4 regions of the Pseudoalteromonas sp. CF6-2 genome follow, and region 2 is predicted to be linked to each of the others. Evidence: predicted binding sites of a transcription regulator. Region 2 holds the regulator's gene; each other region holds the start of a gene.
What was found. Region 2 encodes sigma-54, which starts transcription at its own class of promoters, with help from an activator protein. Its sites were predicted from a motif close to GTTGGCACGNNNNTNGNNT; they were not measured.
Positions count from the first base shown of each region.

Region 1: a site for sigma-54 is predicted at 3,081-3,099, ahead of glnA (glutamate--ammonia ligase). Genes of this name have one in related genera too.
Region 3: a site for sigma-54 is predicted at 2,500-2,518, ahead of L3Q70_RS11885 (flagellar basal body rod protein FlgF). Genes of this name have one in related genera too.
Region 4: a site for sigma-54 is predicted at 4,940-4,958, ahead of L3Q70_RS01870 (LiaF domain-containing protein). Genes of this name have one in related genera too.

Region 1 is NZ_CP091442.1:196,652-202,872, reverse strand. It holds gene L3Q70_RS01005 (MBL fold metallo-hydrolase) at 1-340, shown strand, start outside; gene L3Q70_RS01000 (hypothetical protein) at 379-678, opposite strand; gene typA (translational GTPase TypA) at 823-2,646, opposite strand; gene glnA (glutamate--ammonia ligase) at 3,155-4,561, shown strand; gene L3Q70_RS00985 (DUF4124 domain-containing protein) at 4,696-5,220, shown strand; gene glnL (nitrogen regulation protein NR(II)) at 5,301-6,221, shown strand, end outside.
Region 2 is NZ_CP091442.1:3,110,697-3,116,917, forward strand. It holds gene lptA (lipopolysaccharide transport periplasmic protein LptA) at 1-313, shown strand, start outside; gene lptB (LPS export ABC transporter ATP-binding protein) at 310-1,035, shown strand; gene L3Q70_RS14385 (RNA polymerase factor sigma-54) at 1,145-2,644, shown strand; gene hpf (ribosome hibernation promoting factor) at 2,671-2,958, shown strand; gene ptsN (PTS IIA-like nitrogen regulatory protein PtsN) at 2,962-3,414, shown strand; gene rapZ (RNase adapter RapZ) at 3,415-4,260, shown strand; gene L3Q70_RS14405 (HPr family phosphocarrier protein) at 4,274-4,546, shown strand; gene mgtE (magnesium transporter) at 4,757-6,115, shown strand; gene L3Q70_RS14415 (YgiQ family radical SAM protein) at 6,191-6,221, opposite strand, start outside.
Region 3 is NZ_CP091442.1:2,548,458-2,554,678, reverse strand. It holds gene flgC (flagellar basal body rod protein FlgC) at 1-241, shown strand, start outside; gene L3Q70_RS11895 (flagellar hook assembly protein FlgD) at 255-935, shown strand; gene flgE (flagellar hook protein FlgE) at 992-2,359, shown strand; gene L3Q70_RS11885 (flagellar basal body rod protein FlgF) at 2,553-3,317, shown strand; gene flgG (flagellar basal-body rod protein FlgG) at 3,339-4,127, shown strand; gene flgH (flagellar basal body L-ring protein FlgH) at 4,143-4,826, shown strand; gene L3Q70_RS11870 (flagellar basal body P-ring protein FlgI) at 4,839-5,933, shown strand; gene flgJ (flagellar assembly peptidoglycan hydrolase FlgJ) at 6,059-6,221, shown strand, end outside.
Region 4 is NZ_CP091442.1:388,245-394,465, reverse strand. It holds gene hutC (histidine utilization repressor) at 1-526, shown strand, start outside; gene L3Q70_RS01895 (NADP-binding protein) at 531-1,301, opposite strand; gene L3Q70_RS01890 (methyl-accepting chemotaxis protein) at 1,424-3,451, shown strand; gene L3Q70_RS01885 (hypothetical protein) at 3,436-3,648, opposite strand; gene L3Q70_RS01880 (YqaE/Pmp3 family membrane protein) at 3,892-4,050, opposite strand; gene L3Q70_RS01875 (BON domain-containing protein) at 4,112-4,678, opposite strand; gene L3Q70_RS01870 (LiaF domain-containing protein) at 5,008-5,667, shown strand; gene L3Q70_RS01865 (VOC family protein) at 5,776-6,192, opposite strand.

The DNA of each region.
Region 1 (6,221 bases), 710 kb from region 2:
CTTATTTTTTGCTGGCGATACCGGTTACTCGAAACATTTTCGGGATATTAAACAAAAATACGGCGAAATTGATGTGTGTTTGATGCCGATAGCGTCCTATTACCACCAAGAAAGCGGCAAATGGTACCGCTATGTACACACAACACCTGAAGATGCGTTAAATGCAGCTGAGGAGCTAAGCTGTAAAGTGATGATCCCATGGGGGTATGGTAACGCAAGCTGGCAAATGGGCGACCATTCTAGTCACTCTGCATTGCTACGATTACTGCATATGCAAAAAGACATGAGCAGCCAAGTACCCGTATATATACTGAATGAAGGTGAGCAAGTGTCACTGTAGTAAAACCTTGCCCCTATCAATCTAACACACCAAAACGGTTAGACTTTCGTCTCTTTTATTAAACTATGAAGTAAGTCTAATCGTTTATGTAATTGTTTATCTGCATAGTATTGGGCAATACTTACATTAAAAATCATTAGTAAAATAAAGTAGAAAACAGGCTGGTCAATCGTTTCAGGAAAGAAGTATTGCACAACTAAAAGCGTGAAAATAAAACTTGCATACTTACTGATAATAGACCACCACTTAGGTCTGAGCGCATCTATTTTCTCATTGATGGATTCATTACGCTGCATCTGAGAAAAAGCAATTTGCGCGTCCACTTGATCCTTGTCCATTAAATCGATTCCTTTGTTTTTGTAGGCAGTCTTATTTTACAAGTTAAGAGTTGTCACTAGAAGCTCTTTATTTTAAAAGCCTAAAAAAACCGCCGTATTTTTCAATACGACGGTTTTTATATTTTTTAAAACTAAAAGACGTTATTAATCTTTAGCTTGACGGCTCGCACGTTTACGGTCACTTTCAGTTAAGTGACGTTTACGAATACGAATGCTCTCAGGTGTTACTTCCACTAACTCGTCATCATCGATGAACTCAATCGCTTGCTCAAGCGTGTAGTTTAGTGGTGGCGTTAATGTTTGCGCTTCATCAGTACCTGATGCACGAACGTTTGTAAGTTGCTTACCTTTAAGTGCATTTACTGTTAGGTCGTTGTCACGGCTATGAATACCAATAACCATACCTTCGTAAACTTCAACACCGTGACCGATGAATAGCTTACCACGGTCTTGTAAGTTAAATAATGCATTAGTAAGTGCTTTACCCGTTGCGTTCGCAATCATTACACCATTCTTACGCGCACCAATAGTACCGCCTTTATGTGGACCGTAGTGATCGAATGTATGGTAAAGAAGACCAGAACCAGAGGTTAATGTCATAAATTCAGTTTGGAAACCAATTAAGCCACGACTTGGGATCATAAAGTCCATACGTACACGGCCTTTACCATCTGGAGACATGTCTGTTAGTTCACCCTTACGAAGACCAATTTGCTCCATGATAGAACCTTGGTGCTCTTCTTGACAGTCGATTGTAAGTGTTTCGTATGGCTCTTCTTTTTGACCATCAACTTCACGAAGGATTACTTGTGGACGAGATACAGCAAGCTCGTAACCTTCACGACGCATGTTCTCGATTAAGATACCTAAGTGTAACTCACCACGACCAGAAACACGGAAGCTATCTGGGTTATCAGTTTCTTCAACACGTAGTGCTACGTTGTGTACAAGCTCAGCTTGTAAACGCTCAAGGATATTACGTGAAGTGACGAATTTACCTTCTTTACCAGCAAATGGTGATGTGTTTACAGAGAACGTCATTGTTACTGTCGGCTCATCAACGCTTAGTGGTGGTAATGCTTCAACGGTATTTACATCACAGATAGTATCTGAGATTTTTAACTCACCAAGACCTGTAATTGCAATGATGTCGCCTGCGCCCGCAGATTCTGCTTCGTGACGCTCAAGACCTAAGTAACTCATTACTTGGCCAACTTTACCGTTACGCTTAGTACCGTCTGCACTCACAATCGTTACTTGTTGGTTAGGACGAACAGTACCACGCTTGATACGACCTACACCGATAACACCGATGTATGAGTTGTAGTCAAGCTGAGAAATTTGCATTTGAAGAGCACCTTCAGGATCGGCATCCGGTGGAGATACTTCGTCAACGATCATCTGGAACATAGGTTCCATGTTGTCAGATGGCGTGTCTAAATCCATTGTTGCCCAGCCGTTGATAGCTGATGCATAGATTACTTTAAAGTCTAACTGTTCATCAGTTGCACCTAGGTTATCGAATAAATCGAAAACTTGGTCCATAACCCAGTCAGGACGTGCACCTGGTTTGTCGATTTTGTTGATAACAACAATCGGCGTTAAACCTTGTGCGAATGCTTTTTGCGTTACGAAACGCGTTTGTGGCATTGGACCTTCTTGAGCATCAACAAGTAGTAATACTGAGTCAGCCATCGAAAGTACGCGTTCTACTTCACCACCGAAGTCGGCGTGTCCTGGGGTATCTACGATATTGATATGGTAGTCATTCCAAGAGATAGCTGTATTTTTAGCTAAAATGGTAATACCACGCTCTTTCTCAATGTCGTTTGAGTCCATTACGCGCTCTTCGTTACCGCCGCGCGTTTCTAATGTGCCTGATTGCTCAAGCAGTTTATCAACCAAAGTTGTTTTACCGTGGTCAACGTGGGCGATAATCGCTATATTTCTTAACTTTTCGATGCTCATATTTTTTCTCAGAGAAATTGAATCTCATTGATCCTGCAAGATCTACGCACTCATCTGAGTTTTCACCAGATGTCCCAGCATAGGATTTAAAAGGGCGCATATTATCCCTTAATAATGGCATGGATGAAAGTTTATCCAATGTAAATTTATAAACTTTCTTCAAGCTTTTTCTAAGTATCTGTTTTATAAATGACAAATTTATGAACTTTGTTCATTTCAAACAGTAAGAATTGGCGAAATTCTGAGTTATGAGCCATATTTTCAGAGTAAATCAAGCTCAGAGTTCATTTATTAGGTATGCTCAATTTCTGTGCATTTGGCATTGTGAAAAAGCAATGCACCACAATGAAACTTTTACGCACCAAAGTTGTGCAAATAGTTTTAACAAAACCCTATTCTATTTTTTTTTATAAGCCTAAACAACATGTTAAAAATATGGCATGAAATCAGCTTATATAAAACAAAAGCAATAATGCAGCAAAAATAAAACCCAACAATTGGAGGACACATGTCACAATCGGTTTTAGATTTTATCAAAGAAAATGACGTTAAGTTCATTGATTTACGCTTTACTGACACCAAAGGTAAAGAACAGCATGTTTCTATTCCTCATCACCAAATTGATGAAGAGTTCTTTGAAGACGGCAAAATGTTTGACGGTTCTTCAATTGCTGGCTGGAAAGGCATCAATGAGTCAGACATGGTACTAATGCCTGTACCTGAATCTGCTAAAATGGACCCATTTTCTGAAGAAGCTACTTTAATCGTACGTTGTGACGTTGTTGAGCCTTCAACACTTCAAGGTTACGAGCGTGATCCACGTTCTGTTGCAAAACGCGCTGAAGAATACATGCGTTCAACAGGTATCGCTGATACTGTTTTATTCGGCCCAGAGCCAGAGTTCTTCCTATTTGATGATGTAAAATACAAATCAGACATGTCTGGTTCTATGTACAAAATTGATGATATCGAAGCTGCATGGAACTCAGATAAAGACTACGAAGGTGGCAACAAAGGCCATCGTCCAGGCGTTAAAGGTGGTTACTTCCCATGTTCACCTATTGATTCATCACACGACTGGCGTTCAGCTACATGTTTAGTTCTTGAAGAACTAGGCCAAGTTGTAGAAGCTCATCACCATGAAGTTGCAACTGCGGGTCAAAACGAAATCGCAACACGCTTCAATACCATGGTATTAAAAGCAGACGAAATCCAAGAGATGAAATATGTTATCCATAACATGGCTCACCTTTATGGTAAGACAGCAACCTTCATGCCTAAGCCTCTTGTAGGTGATAACGGTTCTGGTATGCACTGTCACCAATCTTTAGGTAAAGATGGCGTAAACATCTTTGCTGGTGACAAGTACGCGGGTCTTTCTGAAGAAGCACTTTACTACATCGGTGGTATCATCAAGCACGCTAAAGCAATCAACGCATTCGCTAACGCGTCAACTAACTCGTACAAACGTCTAGTACCAGGCTTCGAAGCACCAGTAATGCTTGCATACTCTGCACGTAACCGCTCTGCTTCAATCCGTATCCCTGTGGTACCGTCTGCAAAAGCACGTCGTATCGAGGTACGTTTCCCAGATCCAACAGCTAACCCATACCTAGCATTCTCAGCAATGCTTATGGCTGGCCTTGACGGTATCAAAAACAAGATCCACCCTGGCGATGCTATGGATAAAGATTTATACGACTTACCAGCTGAAGAAGCTGCTGAGATCCCACAAGTTGCCTCTTCACTAAGCGAAGCACTTGCTTCTTTAGACGCTGACCGTGAGTTCTTGACCCAAGGTGGTGTATTCACTGACGATCTAATCGATGCATACATCTCACTGAAGAACAAAGAAGTTGAAAAGCTTAACATGACAACTCATCCAGTTGAGTTTGAAATGTACTACAGCGTGTAATTACGCTGTAGCAGAATTATCTATATCAGATAATAAATGTGTGTTCTCAAGCCCGCTTTGCGGGCTTTTTTAATGGTAATTCGACGTATTCTCCTCTACAGTTTTAAATAGATTAAGAAATGCAGGGTTGCAGAGTGAAAAGCATAACTTTATTGTTAGCAGTACTAATTTTTGTTAGTACTTTTAGCCATGGTACCGCTCAGAAGAAAGTGTATTCGTGGAAGGATAGAAATGGTGTTTTAGTCTTTTCTGATACACCACGTCCAGGCGCAACTGAAGTAAAGCTAAATACGCAAAATCTCACTATGCCAGCGACCGATACGAGCATTCTAGATAGCAGCCCGAACGTTACACCGGTTAATTTTAAAGTGACAATAGCCTCACCTGAAAATGAAGCCACCGTTAGAGAGAATACTGGTTCCGTTTATGTAACAACTCGTATTAGCCCACGCTTTGCAACAGGCTTTAAGGTACAACTCCTTGTTGATGGCACTCCTTTAGGTGTTGCCAGTAGCAGTACAACCTTTGCACTAAGAGAAGTCAATCGAGGCGAACACACACTGCAAGCTAAGCTTTTTAATGAGAATAATAAACTCGTTTCGGTTAGCCCAGTAAGCACCTTTTTTATGCATCGAGCATCTGTATTAAACAGCAATTAACTTTTTAAAATAGATACCTCACAATGCAGAATGGCTGTGCTAAGCTATGCTCAATCGCAACGCACTAAAATGGTGCAAACATGCTCAGTAATACTCCCTTCGACTCAGAAATACTCGACAGTATCTGGAAAAATTTAAGTACTGCCGTTATCTTGCTCGACCGAAACTTCAAACTGGTTTATGCAAATGACAGTGCAAGTGAGCTTTTAGGTTTAGGTCCTAAACGTATTATCAACCAACCATTCGATAATCTATTTAACTATCACTCAATTGATTTAAAACGCATCGCCCAGTACTCACTGTTCGATGGTGTTGATTGCCATCAGCATAGAGCTGACGTGGTGTTCATCGATTCTCGCCATGCTAAATTAACAATCAGTACGCGACGGCTCAGCAGCAAAAATGAAAACTACATTTTATTTGAATGCCGCCAAATGGACGATGAAATTCGTCACGATCAAGCCTCTAATCAAATGCATCAATATCAAGCTGCGCGTAATTTAATACGTGGTTTGGCGCACGAAATTAAAAATCCGTTAGGTGGAATTCGCGGAGCGGCGCAATTATTGCAGTATGAGGTTGATCAGCAAGAACGAGATCAATGTGCAGAGCTTATTATTGAGCAAGCAGACAGATTGCGAGAGCTAGTCGACCGCTTGCTTGGCCCGAATCAGTTGCCCCACAAATCCTATGGCAATATTCACCAAGCACTTGAGTCAGTAATCAAGCTAAGCATGCTGGATAATAGTGCGAATATCACCTTAGTAAAAGACTATGATCCGAGCATACCTAATGTGTATATAGATCAAAGTAAAATTCAACAGGTGGTGTTGAACATTATTCGTAATGCCCAACAGGCTCTCGTTGATGGTGGTGAAATCAGAATAAAAACCCGTATTAACCACCAGCATAGACGTCCTGGTAAAGCGCCGAAAAAAACCTTGCTGATCCAAATTTCGGATAATGGTCCAGGTATAGATAAGAATCTAAAAGAAACTTTG
Region 2 (6,221 bases):
TGGTGAGGTTGATGGTACTGTTTCACTTATCATTGCCACAGGTAAGCCAGCCTACTTTGAAGAAAAACAAGAAGATGGCACGGTTATGAGCGCCAGTGCAGACGAAGTACGTTACGATGTAGCAAAGCGTTTACTCACTTTAGTTGGCGATGCACAAGTGACACAAGCAGGGCAAAAAGTCAGTGCAAAAAGTATAACTTATGACATGGAACAACAACTCATTAGTGCTGAAAAAGACGAAAATTCAACGGATCGTGTGCATACAATCTTAGTGCCTGTTGATAATAAAAAAGATGATAAAGGCCAGCCATGAGTACATTAAAAGCAGAGCTGTTAGCAAAGAGCTATAAAGGCCGCCAAGTTGTCAAAAATGTGGGACTAGAAGTCGAAGCTGGCAGTATTGTTGGCCTACTAGGCCCTAATGGTGCAGGTAAAACCACCACCTTCTACATGATTGTTGGGCTAGTGCCAAGCGACAAAGGTAAAATTAGTATTGATGACAACGACATCACTTTATTACCCATGCACAATCGCGCTCGATTAGGTATTGGCTATTTACCCCAAGAATCATCCATTTTTAGAAAGTTGACGGTCTACCAAAATCTGATGGCGATTCTTGAAACACGTAAAGATCTTAAAAAACAGCAACGAGAAGAAACACTCAATAACCTGCTTGATGAATTTAGTATTCAGCACATTCGAGATAGCCAAGGTATGGCGCTATCAGGAGGCGAGCGTCGCCGTGTTGAAATCGCGCGAGCATTAGCCGCAGATCCAAAATTTATTCTGCTAGATGAGCCTTTTGCTGGTGTTGATCCAATTTCAGTGTTAGATATAAAGAAAATTATAGAGCATTTGAAAAACCGTGGTATCGGTGTACTAATAACTGACCATAATGTTCGAGAAACCCTTGATGTTTGTGAAAAAGCCTACATTGTTTCTCATGGGGAGCTAATTGCATCAGGCACGCCTGAACACGTATTAGCAGACCAAACCGTACGCGATGTTTATCTAGGCGAGCAATTCAGGTTGTAACCAATACACCACCGACTAGAGCATCTGCTAGACTTACAATAATGACAACATATTGATATTGACTCAAATTAGTATCAATAAATGATTTAAAAAGGATTGTTAGGGATACATGAGGCAATCATTACAGCTGCGCATGGGCCAGCAACTTACAATGACTCCACAACTGCAACAAGCCATTCGCTTATTGCAACTTAGTACATTGGATCTCCAGCAAGAAATACAAGAAGCGCTTGATAGTAATCCTCTACTTGAAGTGGAAGAAGCGGATTACAGTGAAGACGTAATCGGTAAAAACGAACAAAAATCTGACTCTGATGATTCACAAGTCACTGCTACGGCAGAAGAAGCACCAAGTGAGTACGAGCAAGAAAGCAGTGATGCACTCAATAAAGATACCGTTAGTGACGACCTAGCAATGGACGTCACGTGGGATGAGTACATGAGTGCAGCTCCTTCAACCTCTTCAGGGCCAATGCCAGAAGATGAGTCTATTTATCAAGGTGCGTCAACCGAAACTCTCCACGAATATCTGATGTGGCAACTACAGTTGACCCCATTTAGTCCAACTGATGAAGCAATTGCTGTTGCTATAGTCGAAGCTATTGATGACTCAGGTATTTTAACCGTCAGTTGTGAGGATATTGTTGAAAGCTTTAATCAAAACGATGATGAAGAAGAAGAAATAGAACTTGATGAAGTCGAAGCGGTCCTAAAAAGAATACAGCTATTTGATCCTGTCGGCATTGGTGCTCGCAGTTTACAAGAGTGCCTATGTATTCAACTTCGTCAATTCGATGCAGATACACCTTATTTGGCTGAAACTAAAATGGTTTTATCTGAGCACATCGAATTATTAGCAAGTCGCGACTATCGTACTTTGATGAAAAAGACTAAGCTTAAAGAAAACGAGCTAAAAGAAGTCATGACGCTTATCCATAGCTTGAACCCTAAGCCCGCGGATAGCATCGTACGTGAAGAGTCTGAATACGTCATACCCGACGTATCAGTAAAAAAAGTAAAAGGTCGTTGGGTCGTTGAGCTTAACCCTGACTGTATGCCAAAGATCAGAGTGAATAGCCAATATGCGGCTATGTCACGCTCTGTAAAATCAAGCAGCGACAGTCAGTTTATTCGCTCTCATCTGCAAGAAGCTAAGTGGTTTATTAAAAGCTTAGAGAGCCGGAATGATACTTTATTAAAAGTAACGAACTGTATTGTTCAACAACAACAGGCTTTCTTTGAACACGGCCCTGAGGCGATGAAACCGATGGTGCTAAATGATGTCGCTGAAATGGTCGAAATGCATGAATCGACGATTTCACGGGTTACAACGCAAAAATATATGCATACCCCAAGGGGTATTTTTGAGTTGAAATATTTCTTCTCAAGCCACGTCAGCACAGAAAATGGTGGCGAGTGTTCATCAACGGCAATACGCGCTTTAATCAAAAAGCTTATTGCCGCAGAAAACTCAGCGAAGCCATTGAGTGATAGTAAGATTGCAGATATATTGGCTGAGCAAGGAATTAAAGTAGCTAGACGTACAATTGCAAAATACCGAGAGTCTCTAGCAATACCGCCGTCTAATCAGCGTAAAAGCTTGATTTAGACGTTTTACATAGAAGGAAAATGCTTATGCAACTAAACCTAACTGGTCGTCATGTAGAAATCACAGATTCATTAAAAGACTATGTAAACACCAAGTTTGCGAAACTAGAAAGGCATTTTGATCATATTAATAATGTTCATGTCATTTTAGACGTAGAAAAATTAAGTCAAAAAGCAGAAGCAACTTTACATGTAAACGGAGGCGAACTGTTTGCCTCTACAGAGCATCAAGATATGTACGCGGCCATCGACTCGCTAATTGATAAGCTTGATCGCCAAGTAATTAAACACAAAGAGAAATTAGCTCGACACTAAATTATGAAACTTAGTTCACTTACTAGCCAGGACTGCAGCAAAGCTGCGGTCCTTTTTAATAGCAAAAAAAGAATTCTCGAATTTATCAGCGAACTCGCTCATGAGCAGCTTCCTCATCTATCGCAGCAAGATATTCTTAATGCTTTACTCAATCGAGAAAAATTGGGGAGCACAGGAATTGGTAGAGGTATTGCTATTCCGCATGGTCGTATGTCAGGTGCTGATAAACCGCATGCGTTTATTATAGTGAGCGAATCTCCAATTAACTTTGATGCAATTGACAACCGCCCTGTTGATATTTTTGTTGCACTCATCGTACCTGATGGAGACTGCCAACTTCATTTAAAGACCTTATCAACAATTGCTGATAGACTAAAAGACAAAGAATTTTGTAAACAGTTACGCAGCGCTAAAACCGATCAGGAACTGTTTCAAGTTATTGCATCAGAGGCATAAATGGAATTAATTATTATCAGTGGCCGTTCTGGCTCAGGTAAATCAGTCGCTTTACGAGTCCTTGAGGATCTTGGTTATTATTGCGTTGATAATATTCCTGTAAACCTATTACCTTCGCTAGTGCGCAGCGTCTCTGATAATTACGACAAAATAGCAGTCAGTATCGACGTACGTAACCTGCCAAAAGAGCAACAAGAATTTAATGATATTCTTGAATACTTGCCAGGTTTCGCCAATCCAACCTTATTTTACCTTGATAGTGATGATCAAACACTCATTAGACGTTTCTCTGAGACAAGACGTTTACATCCGCTTTCTTTAGATTCTTTACCACTCGATTTAGCAATTAAGCAAGAAAAAATACTGCTCGATGTACTAATTACCCGCGCCGACTTTATGATCGACACAACGGATTTAAGTGTACATCAGCTAGCAGAGTCAATTCGTGAGAAGATTCTCGGTAAAAAAGACAAAAAGCTTATTATTACCTTTATGTCATTTGGCTTTAAGCATGGTATCCCGAAAGAAGCTGACTATGTATTTGATGCACGCTTTTTACCAAACCCACACTGGGAGCCAGATCTTAAGCCACTTACGGGTCTCGACCAACCAGTTAAAGATTACCTTGCAAGCCATAGCATAGTGCAAAAATTCACTTGGCAGATTCAAACCTTTGTGCAAACGTGGTTACCACACCTTGAACGTAATAACCGCAGCTATTTAACGATCGCAATTGGCTGCACAGGTGGACAGCATCGCTCGGTTTACTTAGCACAGACGATTGGTGAAAGTTTCGCGAAAAGCCATGCAAATGTAAAAATTCGCCATCGTGAGCAAGACTTATAATAAGGGCTTTAACATGTATGCTGAAAATACGTTTTTAATTCAAAACAAACTTGGCTTACACGCTCGGGCAGCAACTGTACTTGCACAACTTGCACTTCAATTTGATGCTAAAATTATGTTATATCAAGATGACAAAGAAGCTGAAGGTGACAGTGTACTTGCTCTAATGTTATTAGAAAGCAGCCAAGGTAAAGAAGTACGCGTTGTATGCGAAGGCCCTGATGCAACTGCTGCACTTAATGCAATAGGTGAATTAATAGCACAACGCTTTCATGAGCAAGAATAGCATTTGCTAAGCACGAAAGATTTGCGTTAAACTTAACTTAGGTATTTAAATTCCTCTTAAATATCTTACTTTTAAGTCATTCGTTCATCTTATATAACAAATATTCTTAATATAATGGTTGCTTTAAACGATAACTCAGCAAATTTATTATTGTGCAACTATGCTGTATTTATTTAGCCAGAGCTCACTTTTTTAGTTGTAAGGACGCCAATGCCAGAAGCCTTTGAACAAGATTACCCACTACAACAACTTAAACAGGTGACCAAGTCACTTAATAGTGGTCAATTTGTTCAAGTGCGCGGTATGCTAGCTAAAACAGCACCTTGCGATACAGCACTGTTACTTGAGTCATCTCCTCATAAAATCCGCCGCATGTTGTGGCAACTCGTTGATCCAGATGTACGTGGTGACGTACTTGAAGAGCTTTCAGAAGATGTACGCCTTGGCATTATTGCCCAGATGGAACCTGAGCATATTGCCGCCGCAACTGAGGACATGGACGATGATGACTTAGGTGAAGTACTTCGTAGCTTACCTGATACTGTTTATCAAGATGTTGTCGGGGCTATGGATACGCAAGATAGAGAAAGAGCGACCCAAGCACTTTCTTATCAGGAGCGCTCTGCAGGCGCACTAATGAATAGTGATACCGTCACTATTCGCCCCGATGTCACATTAGACGTTGTACTGCGTTATTTACGTCTACGTGGTGAGCTACCTGAAGGTACAGATGATCTGTACGTGGTTGATAAACATAATTGCTTTTTAGGTGCCTTGTCATTAACAACACTTTTAACCAGCCCATCAGACAAAATTGTTCGCGATTTAATGGATGAAGAATGTGAGTCTATTCTCATTTCGATGGACGAAAGTGATGTTGCTCAACTATTCGAGCGTCATAACTGGATTTCAGCGCCTGTTGTGGATGATAACGCCCACTTGCTTGGTCGTATAACCATCGATGACATCGTTGACGTCATTCGTGAAGATGCAGAGCATAGCATGCTTAGCCTTGCGGGTCTTGATGATGAAGAAGACACCTTTGCACCCGTTCTGAAAAGCTCGCAGCGTCGCTCTATTTGGCTTGGGGTGAACCTATTAACCGCATTGTTAGCTGCCATCGTTGCAAGCTTCTTTGAAAACACCTTAGCAATCTTACCAATCCTTGCGGTACTTAATGGAATTGTGCCTTCAATGGGGGGAGTTGCTGGTAGCCAAACACTTACCTTAGTTATTCGTGGTATAGCCGTTGGCCATATTAATCAAACCAACCAACGCTTTTTATTACTCAAAGAACTCGCGATTGGGGCGCTAAATGGTGTTATTTGGTCGATATTAATCGCCGGTGTTGTCGCACTCTGGCAGTGGGACTTTAAGCTCGGTGCGGTGCTTGCCTTTGCGATGTTTATGAATCTCGTTGCAGCAGGTATTGCTGGTGCGAGCATTCCTTTGATCTTAAAGAAAATGAAAATTGACCCTGCTCTTGCAGGCAGTGTCGTGCTGACCACCGTCACCGATATTGTGGGTATTTTTGCCTTTTTAGGCACCGCAACCTGGTTGTTGATCTAATACCAATTCGCAATAATACTTAATTAAGCGAATTGGTATAAATAAAAACGGCCCTTCTAAGGGCCGTTTTTATTTCTATTTACTTGCACGCTGCTTATTTTTACCA
Region 3 (6,221 bases), 560 kb from region 2:
GGGCTCTTCTGTTGGCGTTAAAGTACTGGGTATTGTAGAGAGCGACAAGCCCCTGCAAATTGAATATAACCCGAATCATCCAAGTGCAGATGAAAACGGTTATATCTACAAGCCTAATGTTAACGTCGTAGAAGAAATGGCTAATATGATTTCTGCCTCTCGCTCTTATCAAACAAATGTGCAAGTTGCTGATGCAGCAAAGCAAATGTTAAGTAAAACACTGTTGCTTGGGCAGCGGTAACCGAGGATAAGTTATGAGTAACGACATCAGCAGTGCGTCATCCACGTATTTAGATAACTTACGTTGGCAAGACAATCAAACGAAAACAGAAGAGAAAGATGACACATTAACACAAGAAGATTTCTTCTCGTTATTAACTCAGCAGTTATCGTTTCAAGATCCGAGTAAGCCCGCTGACAATGATCAAATGATTGCTCAGATGACAAACTTTACCATGGCAGAAGGTATTTCAAATCTTAATAGTAAATTTGAATCCCTTACGGCTTCGATGACATCTAACTCGGCACTACAAGCATCTACTTTAGTGGGTAAACAAGCGTTGCTTGAGTCAAATATGTTGGATTTAAATGAAACGGGTGTTTCTAAAGGATCTGTTGTTGCAGAAAAACCGGTAGATAAGTTAACACTACGTATTGAAGACGAATCGGGCCAACTTGTCAGAACCATTGAGTTAGGTGCGCAATCTGCTGGTGCAATTCGTTTTGAATGGGATGGCGAAAATGAAGATGGTGAACGTTTGCCTCCTGGCGAGTACAAAATCAAAGCCGAGGGAAGTGTTAATGGTGACTATACTAGCTTACCGATAGCGACTTTCAAGAACATTGAGAGTGTCAACATTAATGGTTCGAGCGGCATTATTATAAATACTAAAGAAGGCGCGGTTAGGCTAACTGATGTAGCAGAAATCGCTTAATTATACAGATTAATTAGTTAGCCAAGTGCTACAGATTGACACTTTAGAGGTGAATTATGAGCTTCAATATTGCATTAACCGGACTTGCTGCCGCGCAAAAAGATTTAGATGTAACAGCAAATAATATTGCGAACGTTAATACGACAGGCTTTAAAGAATCACGAGCTGAATTTGCAGATGTATATGCATCTTCAGTGTTTAGCTCAGGTCGAACTAAAAATGGTGACGGTGTGCAAACAACCATGGTGGCTCAACAGTTCCATCAGGGGTCACTACAGTTTACTAATAACTCGCTTGATTTAGCCATCACTGGTGAAGGTTATTTCGCGATGAGCCAAGAGCTAGGTGCTCAAGATTTTACTTATACGCGCGCTGGTGCCTTTAAGCTAAATAAAGATAACTTTGTTGTTGATGCTAAAGGAAACTACTTACAAGGTTTCCCTGTGGACCCTGCAACAGGCGATACAACGTCAGTGAGCTTAAGTACCTCTTCAGCTATTCAAATCCCAGACTCATCAGGCTCGCCGCGTTCAACAAATAACGTGTATTCATCGTTCAATCTAGATTCACGTTCTACTACGCCAACAGTGACGCCTTTTGATCCTGAGACAAGTGCGTCGTATAACAGTTCGACATCGACAACGATATATGACTCACTGGGTGAGCCGCACGTATTACAGCTTTATTTTGTTAAAACAGATGCGACTGTAACGGGGAATGACAATGAGTGGCAAGTGTATGCTACGCTTGATGAGAAATCATTTAGCCCAGCAGGTGTTGAAGAAACAGCAGCACCTTACACACCATTATCGACATTTCAATTTGATTCAAGTGGTTTGCCATTAAACACAAATGGTGCACCAAACACAGATGCTACCTTCAACCCACTTTCTATCCCAAATGGTGCGGGTGCTGGGGTTGGTTTATCTGACTTATTATCAAATGGTGCGAGTTTCCCTGAAGACGTTAATATTAACTGGCGTGATGAAGCAGGTACTACGAATAAAATACCAACCCAGTATGCCAGCCGCTTTGAAGTGAAAGCACTTGAACAAGATGGCGCAACAGTGGGCCGCCTAGCAGGTATTGATATTGGCACAGATGGTAAGGTTGTTGCTTCGTACAGTAATGGTGATACCTCATTCCTAGGGCAAGTTGCCATGGTTCGTTTTTCTAATTCACAAGGCTTACAACAAGTGGGCGATACATCGTGGAAGAAAAGCTTAACCTCTGGTGAGCCTATTGCTGGGGAGCCAGGTTCAGGTACACTTGGTACTGTGAATTCTTCTGCTCTTGAGCAGTCAAACGTGAACTTAACAACTGAGTTAGTTGATTTGATTAGTGCACAGCGTAACTTCCAAGCAAACTCGCGTGCGCTTGAAGTGAACTCAACACTGCAACAAAATATCTTACAGATCCGTTAATAATAGCGGATCTTCAACTCAATCCGACACAAGGGCTGCTCTTTAATAGGCAGCCTTTTTCATTTTAGTCATATAGGCCCACACCGCTACAACAGAGAGCTTTACATTCCATAGGCGCTTAAATAAGGCGTCAATTTTACTTTGGCACTGTTATTGCATTTATCAAATATCGTATTTTTAATGAGTCAATGTTATGGACAAAATGGTCTACATTGCCATGTCGGGTGCTAAGCAAAGTATGCGAGGTCTAGCCCTAAAGGCTAATAACCTAGCGAATGCTAACACCACTGGCTTTAAAGCTGATTTTGCACAAGCCCGCTCTATGCAAGCATTTGGTGAAGGCATGCCTACACGCGTGTTTTCTATGCAAGAGCGACCTGGCTCAAATATGGAGTCGGGTGGGTATGTTGAGACTGGGCGCGATCTTGATGTTGCATTGAGCGATAGAGGTTGGCTAAGTGTTCAAGATGCCTCAGGTAACGAAGCTTATACAAAAGCCGGCACATTAAACATTACTCCCGATGGCGCATTAATGACCAGCCATGGACGTCAAGTTATTGGCGAAGGTGGTCCGATTATTTTGCCACTGCCGATTGAAAAAGTTGAATTTAGTTCTGATGGTTCTATACAAGTTCGACCTCAAGGTGCGCCAGCAAACTTTTTAGAAGTCGTTGACAGACTTAAGGTTATTGAGGCTGACAACACGCAACTTGAAAAAGGTAATGATGGCTTATTTCGGCCAAAACCAGAGACCTTAGTGAATGGTCAATGTACCTTTTGTGATGTGTCAGAAAATGTAGAGGTGTTATCAGGCACACTTGAAATGTCCAATGTGAATCCTGTACATGAAATGGTCGATATGATCAGCCATCAACGCCAATTTGAATTACAAGTTAAATTGATGAAAACAGCGGAAGAGATTGATGAACGTCAAGATCAGCTGTTACGCATCGTTTAATAGCACTGAGAGGGTAGAATTATGAATCCTGCATTGTGGATCAGTAAAACAGGGCTTGATGCCCAACAAACCGATATTTCGGTGATTTCAAATAATCTCGCGAATGCCAGTACGGTAGGCTATAAAAAAAGCCGTGCTGTATTCGAAGATTTACTATATCAAAATATCAATCAGCCTGGTGGTCGCTCATCACAAGATACTGAGATGCCATCAGGTTTAATGCTTGGTGCGGGTGCAAAAGTAGTTGCAAACCAAAAGAACTTTTCGCAAGGTAACATGCTTACTACCGAAAACTCACTCGATTGGATGATTTCAGGCCCCGGCTTTTTCGAAGTACAACTGCCAGATGGAAATATTGCTTACTCACGTAATGGTCAATTTACAACCGATGAAGATGGCCGAATTGTAACCTCTGGTGCGGGTTTCCCTATTCAGCCTGAAATGAATGTTCCTGACGATGCACAATCAATCACTGTTTCACAAGACGGTGAAGTATCCGTGCGGGTGGCAGGACAAGCAGAAAATGTCGTGATTGGTCAGCTTACAATCAGTGATTTTATTAATCCGTCGGGTTTAGAGCCGATGGGGCAAAACCTGTATACAGAAACCGCTGTAAGTGGTGCGCCTGTGCAAGGTAATCCAGGTATTGATGGCTTAGGCACTGTGGTTCAAGGATCACTTGAAACGTCGAACGTTAATGTAACCGAAGAGCTTGTTAATCTGATTGAAACGCAACGAATTTATGAAATGAATTCAAAAGTGATTTCAGCGGTTGATGAAATGCTTAGCTATATTAATCAGCAGCTTTAATGGGTAGGGGGTCGCATGCGTAATATTATCTTAGTCACATCGGCAGCATTTATGTTAGGTGGTTGTATGTCAACACAGAACCACCATGTGGTTCAGGATGACCCTTACTATGCACCTATGTATCCAGAGCCTTCTGCTGAACAAATGGTACCAACAGGTTCATTGTTTGATAGTTATCTGTCAAATGATCTGTATTCAGATAAAAAAGCACTCAGAACAGGCGATATTATTACTGTTAAGTTGCAAGAGTCTACGCAAGCATCGAAAGCGGCAAAAACTGAAACAGATAAAGAAACGGATGCCAGCTTAGATCCGGTTATCGGCTTAGGTGGAAACCCAGTTAATATAGGCGGAGATAGCATCCAGTTTGGCATTGGCTCAGGTTCATCGTTTAAAGGCGATTCAAAGTCAAACCAGTCTAATAGCTTATTTGGTGATATATCCGTCAATGTAATGCGCGTTTTGCCTAATGGCAATTTAGTGATCCGCGGTGAAAAGTGGTTAACCTTAAATACAGGCGAAGAATTTATTCGTTTAGAAGGCTTAGTTCGCCCTGAAGATGTCACTGCCGATAATACAGTCACATCAAATCGCATTGCGAATGCACGAATTCAATATTCAGGAAAAGGGCAAATGCAAGAGTCGCAAAGTGCTGGGTGGCTTTCACGATTCTTCAGCAGTTCACTTTTTCCTTTTTAGAGGTAACACATCATGAATGGGGTTAAATACATCATCGCACTTTGCTTACTTAGTTTGCAGTTTAGTGTGCAGGCTGAGCGGGTTAAAGATGTCTCTATGGTTGAAGGTGTTCGCTCTAACCAATTAGTTGGCTATGGTCTGGTTGTTGGTTTGCCAGGTACTGGTGAGCAAAGCCGTTTTACTGAACAAAGCTTTAAAGCCATGCTCAATGGTTTTGGCATAACTTTGCCGGCGAGTTTAAAGCCAAAAATTAAAAATGTTGCCGCTGTTGCTGTGCATGCAGAACTGCCTGCATTTAGAAAGCCTGGCCAAACAATTGACATCACTGTTTCTTCAATTGGTAGTGCAGGAAGTTTACGTGGCGGTACATTACTGCAAACCTTCTTAAAAGGGGTGGATGGCAACACCTATGCGATTGCCCAAGGTAGCCTTGTCGTCGGTGGGTTAGGGGCAGAAGGTGCTGACGGTAGCCGTGTTATTATCAATACACCCACTGTTGGGCGTATTCCAAATGGCGCAACGGTTGAGAGAGCAGTTAAAAGCCCGTTTATGCAAGGTGACTACATTACCTTTAATTTGAATCGCCCAGATTTCACAACAGCAAAAAGATTAGAGCAAACAATTAATGACTTAGTTGGTCCAAATAGCGCGCAAGCAATTGATGCGGCGTCAGTGAGAGTGCTTGCACCTCGTGATGCATCGCAGCGTGTTGCTTATTTATCAACGCTTGAAAATTTGGAGTTCAAGCCTGCTGACACTGCAGCAAAAATTATTGTTAATTCACGTACAGGCACAATAGTGATTGGTAAGAATGTTAAGTTGCAACCGGCGGCGATAACGCATGGTGGATTAACCGTTACCATTGCTGAGCAGCAAAATGTTTCGCAGCCAAACGCATTTAGCGAGGGTGAAACAGTTGTGACTAATCAAAGTATTATCGATGTTAACCAAGATGATTCTCGTGCATTTGTATTTAATCCAGGAATTAGTCTTGATGATCTGGTGCGTGCTATTAACGAAGTAGGGGCAGCCCCAGGTGACTTAATGGCCATTCTTGAAGCTCTTAAGCAAGCAGGGGCCATAAACGGGCAACTTGTGATTATTTAATTAACTAAAAACGCGCGAAAGCGCGTTTTTAGTCTCTGCGTTATTATTCTACATTCTTTTCTCTTATTTGTTGGCTCATTTTTTGCATTTGATTGGGTATTAATAATTATTGTGTCAAAAAGCTGATGGATACTAATCATCTCGACAAGCAAAACTTTTTTGATTTAGGTAACTTAGACTCATTACGTCAAAGTGCCCTAAAAAATGATGCCTCTAGCGATGCGTCAAAAGAAGCGCTAAAAAAGGCGGCGGCACAATTTGAATCTATCTTCACACAAATGCTCTTGA
Region 4 (6,221 bases), 900 kb from region 2:
CCAAGGACTTGGAACCTTTGTTGCCAGTTTAAAGTCACAGTCTTCTCTCCTTGAGATAAAAAATATTGCCGATGAAGTAAAAGCTCGAAATGGCCAATACAGCTGTACTGTTTTAGTAATGGAATCAATACAAGCCATTGCACCTATTGCCATAGCATTAAGTGTTGATGTTGATAGCCATGTGTATCGAAGTGTTATTGTCCACAATGAAAATGAGCAACCACTACAAGTTGAAGAGCGTTTCGTCAATCCAAAGCTGGCTAAAGATTATTTGCAACAGAACTTTCACACCCTGACTCCCCACGAATATCTCTCAAGTGCAGCCCCATTAACAGAAGCAAGACACACTGTTGAAGCAATTATGCCAAACAGTGAAATGTGTCAGTGGCTCAACCTTTACAATGAAGAGCCTTGCCTGCAGGTTATTCGTCGAACTTGGTGCTCTGAGGGGATCGTAAGCTTTGCACGTTTAGTCTCCCCCGGCAGTAAGTATAGGCTAGGAGGGCATTTAACCTTTAAAAAATAACCGCTTAAATTGACCACTGATATTGAAAACCTAAAGACTCAATAGCCGATCCATCAATGATTCGCATCTTGGCCTCATCGCTGGTGAAACTTGGCTCAGAGGTACCCTGCTCGGCACACTTTTGTTGGTAATAATCAACTTTCGTTGGATGAGCAGGGTTGACTACATTATAGATTGCAGATGCATTAGGCCAACCTTCGATCAACTTGAAAATAGCATGAATAACATCGTCTCGATGCACCATATTGACGAGCTGTTGACTTGAACTCTTAAGCTCCTTACCTGCGACAAACCGCCCAGGTTCGCGGTTTGGCCCAACTAACCCCGCCAGCCGCAATACTTTACCACCCGCTTGCAGCACGCATTGTTCAGCATCATACAACAGCTGTTGGCGAGGTGACGAACATTCAATAGTACTTTGCTCTGTGTATGTATTATCAGCGTTGTTATATACACCCGTTGAAGAACATAAAATAAAGCCTCGGCATTGCAGCGATTTAGCTAACTCTAGACTGGCGGAAAGCGTCGCTAGATAATCACTTTGAGTGTCGCGGCTTTTAGGTGGAATAGCACATACCCACCACGCGTCTTTTAAAGAGACAGTGTGCTTTAATCCACCTGATTGTAATATCAATTGGCGTTGAAAGTCGTGGTCATGCTTGACCTCTCTTCCAGTGCCTTGCACCTGCCAACCTAATTTATTTGCCTTAAGACAAAGTGCTTCACCTAGCCAGCCAGCACCTAGCACCACTAATTTATTATCATTAACAACCACTTGGTAACATCCCCTTGTATTATGTATTATTTTATTAACAAACTTTACTTTGTCTTGTAGCGATTTGGGTGCAAATATGATTAGATAGATTACTCTAGCTAATAATAAAAACACGTGCACCTATGTTAAACAACCTCTCTTTACGTAAAAAAATATTACTTCTTATCGGTGGGACGATCAGTGTACTACTTATCATCGCATCGAGCTTTTTTGTTAGTCACATCGCTGACTTATCACGACAAGCAATTCAGCGAGAAGCTGACAGTTACCTACAAAGTGAGCGACTTTCAATGCAAGGTTACTTTGCTCGCTATGGTAAAGTTGTTGAAACTTTTATTACTAACCCACATTTAGTGAATTGGTTTGAAAATTGGACTGAGCGTGATCAACCACTTGATAACCAACCTGGGTACAACAGCATCAATCAAGACTTTGTACGCATTAGTGGTAATGATGACAATATTCTATCTGCTTTTTTTGCCTCAGCAACCACCGGTGAGTACTTTAAAGAAAATGAACGTACTACACACTTTAACGGTGACCCTTATTACGCTTATAAACGTGGTTGGTGGCAAGATGCTCTAGCAATAAATAAGCTCTATGTCGGCCCTATTTCCGTTGACTTAACCACAGGCAATGCGTCAGCGGTTGTACAACAACCAGTGTATAACAAACAAAATAAACTCATTGGTTTTGGTGGTGTCGACTTACAGCTCAACAATATTAACGACATGGTCGAAAATATTCGTTTCAATGGTCAAGGATTTGGTTTTTTACTTGATGGCAACCAAAAAGTTGTGCACCTTTCGAAACGAACAGGTCACAAACTATCAATTACCGACGAAGGCCCAAATGGCAAAGAAGGCCTAGAAGCGCTAGAGAAACAGTTTAACGATACATCAGGCTTTAGCGAATTAAATCGCATTATGAAAAGTAAAAAAGACGGTAGTAGCTTCATCACTTTTAAAGGTGAGCAGTATTACGTTGTCTTCAATCGCCTTGAATTAGAAACCCCTTATCTTGATTGGTATGTAGGTATTTTAATTCCGACCAGCATGATTGATGAGCCTGTCAATGATGCGGTAATGACAACCACAACATCAGTGTTCATTATTCTTACGATTATCATTGCAATGATCTTTTGGGCTACGCAAATGATCACCAAACCGCTGACTAAACTAACTTACATTATGCGTGATATCGCCTCAGGAGATGGCGACCTGACACAAAAAATTGATATAAAAAGTCACGATGAAGTGGGCCAATTAGCCCTGCATATGAACACCTTTATTGATAAATTGCGTGCAATGATGCTCAATACTGCAGCACAAGCGGAGCAGTTAAGCCAAGCAGCTTCACAGCTAAAAACAGTATCTCAAAAGACCAATGATGAAATTCAACAAGAAAAGCGACAAGTAGACAGTGTTAGTGCAGCTGTCACTGAAATGGCCTCAACAGTACTCGAAATTTCGCGCAATGCACAAAATACCAATAATGCAGCTGAACAAGTACAAACCATTACTGTTGATGGCACAAACCGTTCTACACAGGCTCAATCAGTCATGACCGCATTGGCAAGCCACATTGGTGAAGCGTCTAAAGTCGTTGCTGGTCTTGAGCAAGAAAGCGGTAATATTGGTGCCGTCATCGATGTAATCAACTCTATTGCAGAACAAACTAATTTACTGGCCCTTAATGCTGCCATTGAAGCAGCGCGTGCAGGCGAGCAAGGTCGAGGTTTTGCAGTGGTTGCTGACGAAGTACGTTCATTAGCTAGCCGTACGCAAGAGTCAACAGATGATATTCGTAATATGATCAGCAGGTTACAGCAGAGTGCTCAACAAGCATCCACGATGATGCAACAAGGGCAAGAACGCGCTGAGGGCTCTGTTGAACAAACACAAATTGTACTGACAGCACTGCAAGACATCGCACAATCAGTGACAAACGTACAAGATCAAAGTCATCAAATTGCGACCTCTACGGAGCAACAAACAGTGGTGGCAGAAGATATCAATAACAGCCTTGCGGCTATTAATCATTTAGTGAATAGCACAGCAGATCATGCTCATGAATTGGCTGATGAAGCCCGTGATTTGAATGAATTAGCAGTGTCACTAAATAGAACTGTTAATCAGTTTAAATTATAAAGATAAATTGCTGATGTGATTAAAAACCCGATATCACCTGAAGATGATAATATCGGGTTTTTATCGTCAGCCTTCCCTGTTACCTGTGGTGCAACTGCTTTCGCATGATCCATAAAGTCTTGCCACTGCTGCTTATTCCATAAAGCAACTCCTTGCTGATCCGTTCCTTGTTTTGATTGCGTTTGTACTTGTTCCATATAGTCACCTCCTTACGCTAGCTTCATCCATTTTAGGTTCCTTACCATTTGCTGCTCCTTAGCAATTATCCTTTCACCTTTTCCATAAAGCGTTGCCATTGTGCGCTTGTCCATAACGCCTTGTTACTTCCTTGCTTTCCATTGTGCTTTGCTACGTTTTCCATTATGTAACTCCTTGCGGTTTATAATCCGTTACTCCTACAGCGTTTCCTTGCTGTGCTCCTAAATCATCCTTGTGTGCAATTATCGTTTAGCAATAATATACACAGCATGAATCAAGCCTGGAATGTACCCTAATAGAGTTAAAAGAATATTAATCCAGAATTGTGCACCTAAACCTACCTGTAAAAATACACCTAATGGGGGAATTAAAACTGACAATATAATGCGAATTAAATCCATGATTCACTCCTTGAAAATAAAATAAAAACCCAGCCAAAGCTGGGCTTTCATTAATTACTTATTATTCAGCAACAATCGTTAATTCATCGATTACTTTGCGAACATCTTCAGCATTTTCTGCAATGCTTACTGCAAGTTGTTTTTCAGCTTCAGATTCAACGGTACCTTTAAGGGTTACAACACCATTATCAGTATCTACATCGATATCAGTACCACCTACTTCTGAGTTAAATAGGAAGCGTGTAGTAATTACAGTGCTGATTTTTGCATCTGTTAAGTCACTTTCAGCTGAGTCGCCCATATCTTTTTTGGCGTGCTTAGTCTTCATGTCTTTTACAACTGTAAGCTTGTTTTCAACATCAGTTACGCCGTCTAAGCTCAGTACTAGCTCTTCCGCTAATTCTTTATCAAGCTCACTTTTCACTTTACCAGTTAGTACAACCTTGCCATTTTTTACATCTGTGTTGATATCAAAGTTGTTTAGATTTGTGTTCATTAAAAGAACAGTTTCTGCCTTACCATCAATCCAAGCATCTTTACTTTCATTTTCCCAGCTGCTTGCCTGAGCTGACATGCTAGTAGCACCAATAACTAACGCGGCAATCATAGACTTGTTGAATGTATTCATAATCTTTCTCCTTTTGATTAAAGACGAATTAACTAATGCGACTTTAATGCCAACTATTTAACCCTTATATATCAACACCTTATGGATTTAGTCATATAATGGTTATATTCTTCTCGGTAACAATTTACAGGCTGCTCGGTAATAAGTTCACAATGTTGCAAAAATGACCAATTAGTTGCAGATAATATTAATCTATGGTTAATTTAACGAAGTTACTAACAAGCCAAAAAACACAATACATTGATTTTTATATAAATAAACTTTGGCCTGAGCTTTGCTACATATCCAATAACAGAACAATCACTTTATAATTACAACAGGGAACTACCATGGCCGTTAAACTTGAAGATCGCCCAATCGATCAAGTAAGAGAAGAAGTCATCGATCAACTCATTTATAACTACAGTCATGCCGTTATTTCAGCTGAGGCATTTGAACGCCGACTAGATCAAGCAATGTCAGCCACCAGCAACGAAGTACTTGTTGAGCTTGTTGCTGACTTAGCGCTAAAAGCTGATACTGATTACAAATCACATAAACATGCTCAATTTAAACCTCACTACAGTCATAGCAATGATAATGAAAACTTACAGTTACGTAGTATTCTTGGTTCAAATGAACGCAGCGGCCAGTGGCTTGTGCCAAAAGAAATTCACCTCACAAACTGCCTAGGTTCAATTGAGCTCGACTTTAGTGAAGCGATTTTCCAGCATCAGCATGTCACTATTTACGTAAACTGTATTTTAGGTAACGACGAGATCTACGTGCCTGAACACGTTAATGTGGTATCTAAACTGTTTAGCGTTATTGGCAGCGTAGAAAACAAGTCAGTTGCTCTAAATAAAGGTCAGGGCCCAACCATTACCATTGAAGGTAACGTATGGCTAGGCTCAGTGGAGATCAAAGTAAAGCGTACCATGAAAGAAAAGTTCATCAGCTTTGCCAATAGCCTAAAAGCCAGTTGGAAAGAAATGAATAGGGTGCAGTAAAAGTTGCGAGGTATTGTAGGCGCGATTTTACATCGCGCAATAGGTAACCAATGACGCGGGGTCAACCCGCAGCTACAACTACCGCGCGACATAAATTTCCCGGCAACATCAAAGATCATTATTCCTTTCACTTGGAATATCACTGAAATACTCTACAAACTCAACTTCAAAACCTGCGGGGTCGATAAAGTAAACATTTTTTCGGTATGGATTTTCTGGACCCCGTTTATCAATTTCATAACCGGCTGAAACAAGACGTTCAATGACGGCGTTAATGTCGTTTGTCACATAAGCAAAATGGGCAAGGCCAACTTGATGACCCGCTAAATCACGATTTTCATCTTCACCGTTATCACTCAGTGCAAGGTATTGGTAATCATCACCAAAGTGCAGCCATTTGCGTGGTTTGCCAGACCATGTGCTGTCACCTTGACTACGCACACGCCAGTGCGGGAATGCGACTTTATAAAAGTGCAGCATGGCATCAACATTACTAACAACAAGGTTTACGTGTTCTAAATACATGGTAGTTTTCCTTTTTATTTTTAAACTGC